2 linked regions of the Variovorax sp. PBL-E5 genome follow. Each later gene encodes a partner of the first gene's protein in a complex. Links are inferred from orthologs where the notes say so. Each region holds a gene or a part of one and is shown on either strand. Other genes may lie near its edges.

Region 1 (4,317 bases):
CGGTCGGGTTCGAGGCCCGAGAGCGTGATCGTCACCAGCGGGATGAAGAAGAAGGCCATCGCGACGCCCTGGATGATGGTCGGGATCATGATGGTCCCGAAGTCGGCCGAGGTGTTGAAGTTGGAGCGCATCCACAACACCAGCGCGAAGACCAGGAACGAGAAGGTCGCGTAGCGCCGCGGATCGATCTTGCCCACCGTGAGCCCGACGATCGGCGAGAAGAAGATCGCCAGCAGCCCGACGGGCGCCATGATCATGCCGGCCTGTGTCGCCGTGTAGCCCATCCATTGCTGCAGCCACAGCGGCAGGATCACGACGTTGCCGAAGAACAGGCCGTAGGCCACCGCCGTCGCGAACGCGCCCGACCAGAAATTGCGCCGCTTGAACAGTGAAAGATCGACCACCGGATGCTTGTCGGTCAGCTCCCAGATCAGGAAGAAGCAGAAGCCGACCACGGCGATGATCGCCAGCGTCAGGATGACGGACGAGTGGAACCAGTCGAGCTCCTTGCCCTTGTCCAGCATCAGCTGCGTGCAGCCGACCCAGATCACGAGCAGCGCCAGGCCGACGCCGTCGATCGGCACCTTGCGCGTCGCGCTTTCGCGCTTGCGGTAGATGCCATAGGTGATGGCTGCGGACAGCAGGCCGACCGGAATGTTGATGTAGAAGATCCACGGCCACGAGATGTTGTCCGTGATCCAGCCGCCCAGCAGCGGCCCCATGACCGGCGCCACCAGCGTGGTGATCGACCACATGGCCATCGCGAGGCCCGCCTTGGCGCGCGGATAGCTCGACAGCAGCAGCGTCTGCGACAGAGGGATCATCGGTCCCGCGACGAAGCCCTGCAGCGCGCGGAACGCGATCAGCATCGTCATGTTGGGCGCGAGGCCGCACAGCCACGAGCTGATGATGAACAGCAGCACGCTGGTCAGGAACAGGCGCACCGGGCCGAAGCGCTGCGTCAGCCAGCCGGTGAGCGGGACCGCGATGGCGTTCGACACCGCGAAGCTCGTGATGACCCAGGTGCCCTGCGTCGAGCTGACGCCGAGGTCGCCGGCGATCGCCGGCAGCGAGACGTTGGCGATCGACGTGTCGAGCACGTTCATGAAGGTCGCGGCCGACAGCGCGATCGTGCCCCAGATGCGGGCCGAGCCCTCGAGCGGGGGCAGCGGTGCGGCGGCGGGCGAAGCGGTGGCCATCTCGCGCGCGGACCGTGTCAGCTCGGGCTGGCCTGCGAGGCGACGGCGCTCGCCGGCACGGCAGCCTTCGGCCTGGCGGCGCTCGCCACCGGCGGCGCATCACGACCGATGTTGGCGGCGACGATGCGCTGGACCTCGGCGTCGGCGCCGTGATCGAGCTGACTGTAGACCTGCGTCTGACTGGCCGGCGTGGTGCGCGGCGCATCGGCCAGCATCTTGCCGTCCTGCTGCCGGACATCGATCTCGGCATCCATCGAGAGGCCGACCCGCAGCGGATTGGCCTTGATCTGCTCGGCGTCGAGTGCGATCCGCACGGGCACGCGCTGCACCACCTTGATCCAGTTGCCGGTGGCGTTCTGCGCCGGCAGCAGCGCGAAGGCCGCACCGGTGCCGACACCGAGGCCGGCCACGCGGCCGTCGTACTCGACCTTCTTGCCGTACAGGTCGGCCGTGAGCTTCACGGGCTGGTCGATGCGGATGTTGCGCAGCTGCACTTCCTTGAAGTTGGCATCGACCCAGACCTGGTTGAGCGGCACGATCGACATCATCGGCGTGCCCGCGGCCACGCGCTGACCGAGCTGCACGGTACGCTTGGCGACGTAGCCGTCGACCGGCGCCGGCATCGCGACGCGCTGCGTGGCAAGGTAGGCCTCGCGCACCTTGGCCGCGGCGGCCAGCACGCTGGGGTGCTCGGCGACGCTCGTGCCTTCGGTCAGCGACTGGTTGCTGGCGAGCTGTTCGCGCGCGGAGACCACGCCGGCCTGCGCCGCTGCCAGCGCGCTCTTCGCATTGGCCAGCGCGGTCTCGGAATGGTCGAGTTCTTCCTTGGACACCGCGCCGTTGCCGGAGAGCGCCTGACGGCGCTTCAGGTCGTCCTGCGCACGCGCGATGTCGCTCTGCGCCTTGACGATGTCCGACTGGCGCAGCGTGACCTGCGCGGCCAGCGAGCCGTTGTTGGCATACAGGGTGCGGACCTGGCGCACGGCCTGCGCGAGCGCGGCTTCGGCCTGGTCGAGCGCGACCCTGGCGTCGGCCGGATCGAGCTGCACCAGCGGCTGGCCGGCCTTCACGAGGTCGGTGTCGTCGGCCATGACGGCCGTCACCGTGCCGCTGATCTGCGGCGTGATCTGGATCACGTTGCCCTGCACGTAGGCGTTGTCGGTCGATTCGTAATGGCTCGCGACCAGCCATTCGTACAGGCCCCAGCCGGCACCGGCCAGGACCACGACCACGGCGAGGCCGGTCAATGCGCGGCGGCGCTTGCTGTTGGGGGCCGGCGTGCCGGCGGCTGATTCGACCGGGACGTCGGGGTTGGTGCTGGTGTTGTCCATGAGTGTCTTTCGGGATTCGCTCGGTGTTCAGGGGTGCGTGCTGGCGGAGGACAGCGCGGCGGTCTCGACGGAAGGCTGGTAGCCGCCACCGAGCGCGCGCGCCAGGGCGACCTGCGTGTCGAGCGCGCGCGCGGCCAGATCGACGGCCTGGGCGCGCTGCGCCAGAACGGTGGTCTCCGCCGTCAGCACGTTCAGGTAGTTGCCGAGACCCGCGCGGTAGCGCTGCACGGCGATGTCGTAGGCAGACTCGGCGGCCGCCTGGGCGTCGCGCTGCTCGACCTGCTGCCGGCCGATCGATTGTGCGCTGGCGACCTGGTCGGCCACGTCGCGCACGGCATCGAGCACCGTCGCGTTGTAGCTTTCGATCGCGGCATCGAGATCGGCGGCCTTGCCGCGCAGATTGGCCCGCAGCTTGCCGGCCTCGAAGATCGGCAGACGGATGGCCGGGCCCACGCCCCACTGCTGGCTGTCCGACTTCATCAGGTTGCTGAAGCCGATGCTCTGGAAGCCGGCGAAGGCCACCAGGTTGATGTTGGGATAGAACTGCGTCCTCGCATTGGCGACGTCGCGCGTCGCGGCTTCGACGCGCCAGCGCGCCGCGGCGATGTCGGCCCGGCGGCCGAGCAGGTCGGCCGGGATGGTGGGCTGCAGCGCGATGGGCTTGATGTCGGCGAGCGCCGGCGCCGTCAGCGACTGCGTCGCGTTCGGGTGCGCGACCCATGCTTCGAGTGCGTGGCGCGTGATCTCGACCTGCTCGTTCAGTGCCTCGATCTGCTGGCGCGCCTGCGGCAGGCCGCCTTCGCTCTGGCGCAGTTCGAGGCGGGTGTCGAGGCCGGCGGAGACGCGGTCGCGCACCAGCGCGAGCGTTTCCTGGCGCTGGGCCAGCGTGCGCTGCGCCACCGCGAGCTGGCCCGACAGCCGCGCCCACTGGAAGTAGCTGCGCGCGACGTTGCTGGCCAGCAGCACGCGGGCGGCCTCCTGGTCCGCCGCAGCGGCGTTGGCGGCACCGATGGCGGTGTCCAGCGCGGAGCGGTTCTTGCCGAAGAAATCGAGTTCCCAGCTGCCATTGAGCTGCAGCGTGCCGGTCTCCTGGACCGACCCGCCGAGCGGCGCCGGATAGATGTAGGTATCGCTGAACTTCTGGCGGGTGAGATCGAGCGATCCGTTGAGCTGCGGCTTCAGGGCGGACTCGGCGATCATGGCCGAGGCCTGCGCGCGCGCGAGCCGGGCGCGCGCCACCTGCAGATTGGGGTTGCCCTCGATCGCCTGATTCACCAGCGCATCGAGTTGCGCATCGCCGAACGCGAGCCACCATTGGCTCTCGACTGCGGGGATGGCGGGCACCGCAGCCGCCGCGGCGGGCTGCGCCTGTGAAAGACCGAGCGAATCGGCGTCGCGCAGCTTGGCATGCGAATCGATGCCGGCCATGTCGGCGCAGCCGGCGAGTGCGAGCACCATGGCGGCCGCGGCGACGGCCGTGACCTTGCGCAGGGCCGACTCAGGAAGAAGTTGAATCATCTTTTTCTCCACGGGCCGAAAGGGCCTGGGCGTTGTCGAGAATGCGGCGCAGGTAGCTCTTGAGCTGTTCCCACTCTTCGCGGGAAAAACCGGCGAGGTGCTCGTTCTGCACGCGGCTGAGCACGTGCGGCACCTCCTCCGCGGCCGCGCGGCCTTCGTCGGTGAGTTCGATATTGACCACCCGGCGATCGGCGACGGAACGCACGCGGCGGCACAGGCCCTTGGCTTCGAGGCGGTCGAGCAGGCGGGTCATCGCGCCGGTGTCGAGC
Region 2 (4,269 bases), 250 kb from region 1 along the record:
GCGGCCCCGCGCGCGATTGCGCAATGCGTCGATCCCATGGCAAAAGACCTCAATCCCTTGCTCGGCACGCCTTGATGCTGCGTCCTCCCGTCACGATTCCGATGGCCTTCGTGCAGGGCATGGTGTCCGGCGTGCAGGCACGCCATCAACCCTGCGACGCCTTCCTGGCCGGCGCTGGCATTGCGCCGGAACTGCTTCATCAGGTCGGTGCGCGCGTGACCGCGGACCAGTACGTGGCGCTGTTCCGACTCTTGATGGAAGGCCTCGACGACGAATGCCTCGGCTTCCTGTCGCGGCCTCTCAGGCGCGGCAGCCTGGCGCTGGTGATCCGCTCGGCCATCGGTGCCGCGACGCTGGAGGTGGCGATGCGCCGCATCGCGCGCAGCTTTCGCCTGTTGCAGGACGACCTTCTGCTGGTGCCGGTGCACGATGGTGCGCTGGCGGGTCTGGCCCTGCATTTCACCGAGGCGTCCGTCGCGCGCCCGACCTTTCTGCACGAGCTGTTGCTGCGCATCTTCTGGCGCCTGCTGGCCTGGCTGGTAGGCGGCCAGCTGCCTGCCGCAGGCTTCGACTTCGCCTTCGAGCGCCCGCTGCATGCGGCCAGCTACGGCAAGGTCTTTCCGGCGCCGCTGCAGTTCGAATGCCGCCACTCGGCGTTCTGGTTCGATGCGGCGCAATTGCAGTCGCCGGTGCGTCGCGATGAGGCCGCGCTGCGCGCCTTCCTGGCCGACGCGCAGACCCAGGTCATCGTGCCCCGGCGCGGCGACGACCTCGTCAGCGCGCGCGTGCGGGACCACCTCCAGCACACGCAGCCCGCGTGGCCCGAGCTCGCCGCGACGGCCGATGCGCTGCACATGTCGACGTCGACGCTGCAAAGGCGCCTCGCGAATGAGGGCGTTTCGTTCCAGTCGTTGAAGGACGAACTGCGACGCGACATGGCGATCGTGCGCCTCAACACCAGCACCGTGCCCCTGGCCACGCTGGCCTACGAGCTGGGCTTCGCGGACAGCGCGGCCTTCCAGCGCGCCTTCAAGGGCTGGACGGGCAGCGCGCCGGGCGCGTACCGCCGCGGCGGCCCCTGAACCGCTACCTGCCGGGTGGTGCGACGATCACCGGCGGCGGTGGCGGCACCGGCATCATGGGCGCACCGGGATTGAAGGGCGGCACCGGCACCGGCGGCACGCGCGGGATGGTGTTCCGCGGCACCGGCACCGGACTCTGCGTCGCGGCCGAGGGCTGCGTCGGCGAGGCGGCGCTTTCGGGCGTGGCGCGATCGCCGGTCGCCAGCGCGAGGTTGATGCCCTGCAGATCGTCCGCACTGAGCGTGCCGTTGGCCTGGCGCAGCTTGAGGTGGCCCAGCAGCACGTTGTAGCGCGCCAGTGCCAGGTCGCGCTTGGTCTGGTAGAGCTGGCTCTGTGCGTTGAGCACGTCGATGTTGATGCGCACGCCGACCTGGTAGCCGAGCTTGTTGGCGTCCAGCGCGCTCTGGCTGGAGGACTCGGCGGCTTCCAGCGCCTTGACCTGGCCCGCACCCGAGACCAGACCGAGGTAGGCGGCCCGCGTGGCCTGGGTGACGCTGCGGCGCGTGCCTTCGAGCACCGAGCGCGACTGGTCTTCGAGCGCCAGCGTTTCCTTGATGCGGTTCTCGGTCGCGTAGCCCGCGAACAGCGGCAGGTTGAACACCACGCCGACGGTGGCGGCGTTGATGCGCGAGCGGCCGGTGGTGGTGCTGGTGCCCTGCGGATTGTTGGCGACGTTGTAGCCCAGGGTCGCATCGAGCGTGGGCTTGTGGCCGGCCTCGGCCTTCTGCACTTCGAGCCCGGCCACGTCGACGCCGAGCCGGGCCTGCCGGATCGATGGATGCACGTCCTCGGCCTGGGCCACCCAGGCTTCCATGCTGGCCGGCGAGACCGTGGGCAGCACGACCGGCGCGGCCAGCGGCACCGGCACGCTGCCCGTGCGGCCGACCAGCTGGTCGAGTGCGATCTTCTTGACCTGCAGGTCGTTCTCGGCCGCGATCTCCTGCGAGACCACGAGGTCGTGGCGCGCCTGCGCCTCGCGCGTGTCGGTGATGGTCGAGGTGCCGACCTCGAAATTGCGCTTGGCGGAGGCCAGCTGCTCGGCCACCGCGGTCTTCTGCGCCCGCACCAGCGCGAGGCTGTCCTGGCTGCCGAGGACATCGAAGTACGCCTGGCTGACGCGCACCACCAGGTCCTGTTCGGCCGCGGTCAGCACGGCCTGTGCGATGTCGGCCTGGCGCTTGCCCTGCTCGTAGGTGGCCCAGTTCGCCGGCCGGTAAAGCGGCTGCGTGGCATTGATGCCGACGGTCTGCGTGCTGAAGCCGCGCGACACGTTGCTGCCGGGCACGTCGACATCGAGCTGGGTGCGCGTGTCGCCGGCCGACAGGCCGACGGTCGGCAGGATGCCCGCCTTGGCCTGCGCCGCGCGCGCGACACTGGCGTCGTACTGCGCGCGCGCGCCCTGGTAGCTCGCGTCGTAATCGCGTGCGGCATCGTAGAGTTCGATCAGGCTCTGGCCCTGGGCCGGCAATGCGATCGCTGCGGCGAACGCGGCCGCGAGCGCCGCGCAGAGAGAAGAAAGCCGGCGCACGGGCATGCAGGTCCTTGGATGGAATCAATAGCGCGGCACGGACGTGTCGTGCTGGGCCGACCAGGCATCGATGCCGCCGGCGATGTTCGCCACCGTGTCGAAGCCGCTCTGGGCCAGGAAGGCGGCCACGCGCTGGCTGCGCGCGCCGTGATGGCACAGGCAGGCGATGCGCTGGCCGGGGTCGAGCTCGGCCAGGCGGCCGGGGATCTCGTTCATCGGGATCGCAACCAGCGCGAAGCCCTGCGGCACCACGCTGGCGGTCTGCAGCTCCCAGGGTTCGCGCACGTCCAGCAGCACCGGCGCGGCGCCGGCATCGCGCGCGAACCAGGCGGCGACTTCGGCAGGGCGGATCTGTTCGATCATGAGGCGGGCCGGCTTCAGAAGTTGAAGCGCGAAGGCTCGGGGAAGCGCAAGAGGCGCGGCGCGACCGTGTCCCACGGCTGCGTGCTTTCCCACTTGCCTTCGCCGACGCGGGTGACGAAGTGGGCGCGCATCATCGGCTCTTCGCCGACGATCGCAGCCAGCCGTCCGCCCATCTTCAGCGAGCCCAGCAGGCCTTGCGGCACGCGCGCCACCGAGCCGCTCAGCACGATCACGTCGAAGGTCGGCCCGCTGGGCAGCGGCACCGCACCATCGGCAACGCGCACCTCGACGTTGGCCACACCGTTGCGCCGCAGGTTCTGCGTGGCGATGGCGGCGAGGCCGGGGTCGATCTCGAGTGTCAGCACTTCGGCCGCGCGGTGCGCGAGCAGGGCGGCCATGAAGCCGGAGCCGGTGCCGATCTCGAGCACCGAGTCGGTCTTCTGCACATGCAGGTCCTGCAGCATGCGCGCCTCGACCTTCGGCGACAGCATGCACTGGCCCGGTTCGCGGGCGCCCTTGGCACCTTCCAGCGGGATCTCCATGTCGAAGAAGGCGAGCGGCCGGTGGGGCGGCGGCACATAGTCTTCGCGCCGGATCTGCGCCAGCAGGTCGAGGATCTCGAGATCGAGCACGTCCCAGGGGCGGATCTGCTGCTCGATCATGTTGAAGCGCAGGCGCTCCAGGGTGGGTGTGGGGTTCATGGGCTTTTCCTCGGGGACTCGGGACAAACCTTCAATTCTAGGGTCGGGGTGCGACCAGGCCGTGGAGCACGATCTCGGTCTGCAGCGCGATGTACTTCTCGGGATCGAGTTCGGCCTCGCCGTCGATGCAGATCGGGGTCGAGTGCTTCCACATCATCAGGAACAGCATGGGCGCGGCGATGGCGTAGATCGCATGATCGACGTCGATCGGCGCGAACTCGCCGCTGTCGATGCCGCGCCGCAGGATGCGCCGCAGCAGCGAATGGCCCGGACGCACCACCTCCTGGCGATAGAACTCGGCGAGCTCCGGGAAATTGCGGCCTTCGCCGAGCATCAGCTTGGTGAGTCCCGACGCCTGGGTCGAACCCACGCGCTCCCACCAGATGCGCATGCAGTAGCGCAGCATGTCGGCGGTGCTGCCCTCGAAGACCTCGAACTCCTGGTTCCACTCGGTGAAGCGGCCCGCGAGGTTCTCGATCACGACGGCCTTGAACAGCTCTTCCTTGCTCGGAAAATAGAGAAAGAGGGTGCCCTTGGAAACGCCGGCCCGCGCGGCCACTTCCTCGGAGCGGGTGGCGGCGAAGCCCTTCTCGAC

The links. Proteins that work in one complex are often made in the same cells at the same time.
Region 2: the proteins of WDLP6_RS16175 (region 1) and WDLP6_RS17435 are in contact, whole or in part, in a cryo-EM structure (PDB 8ZAL), measured with the Escherichia coli proteins. The link is inferred for Variovorax sp. PBL-E5 from one-to-one orthologs.

What each region holds. Positions count from the first base shown.
Region 1 is NZ_LR594671.1:3,331,097-3,335,413, forward strand. What follows is about bases 374-3,317. They hold WDLP6_RS16175 (efflux RND transporter periplasmic adaptor subunit), read right to left. Parts: upstream 2,531-3,317; coding sequence 1,217-2,530; downstream 374-1,216. Other genes in these bases: WDLP6_RS16170 (DHA2 family efflux MFS transporter permease subunit), read right to left, coding at 374-1,199; WDLP6_RS16180 (efflux transporter outer membrane subunit), read right to left, coding at 2,558-3,317. Also shown: more of WDLP6_RS16170, read right to left, coding at 1-373; more of WDLP6_RS16180, read right to left, coding at 3,318-4,048; WDLP6_RS16185 (MarR family winged helix-turn-helix transcriptional regulator), read right to left, coding at 4,029-4,317. UniProt on the Escherichia coli protein: Part of the tripartite efflux system EmrAB-TolC, which confers resistance to antibiotics such as CCCP, FCCP, 2,4-dinitrophenol and nalidixic acid. EmrA is a drug-binding protein that provides a physical link between EmrB and TolC.
Region 2 is NZ_LR594671.1:3,580,906-3,585,174, reverse strand. What follows is about bases 352-3,247. They hold WDLP6_RS17435 (TolC family outer membrane protein), read right to left. Parts: upstream 2,617-3,247; coding sequence 1,087-2,616; downstream 352-1,086. Other genes in these bases: WDLP6_RS17425 (protein-L-isoaspartate O-methyltransferase family protein), read right to left, coding at 2,988-3,247; WDLP6_RS17430 (rhodanese-like domain-containing protein), read right to left, coding at 2,635-2,973; WDLP6_RS17440 (AraC family transcriptional regulator), read left to right, coding at 352-1,082. Also shown: more of WDLP6_RS17440, read left to right, coding at 75-351; more of WDLP6_RS17425, read right to left, coding at 3,248-3,674; WDLP6_RS17420 (TetR/AcrR family transcriptional regulator), read right to left, coding at 3,712-4,269. UniProt on the Escherichia coli protein: Outer membrane channel, which is required for the function of several efflux systems such as AcrAB-TolC, AcrEF-TolC, EmrAB-TolC and MacAB-TolC. These systems are involved in export of antibiotics and other toxic compounds from the cell.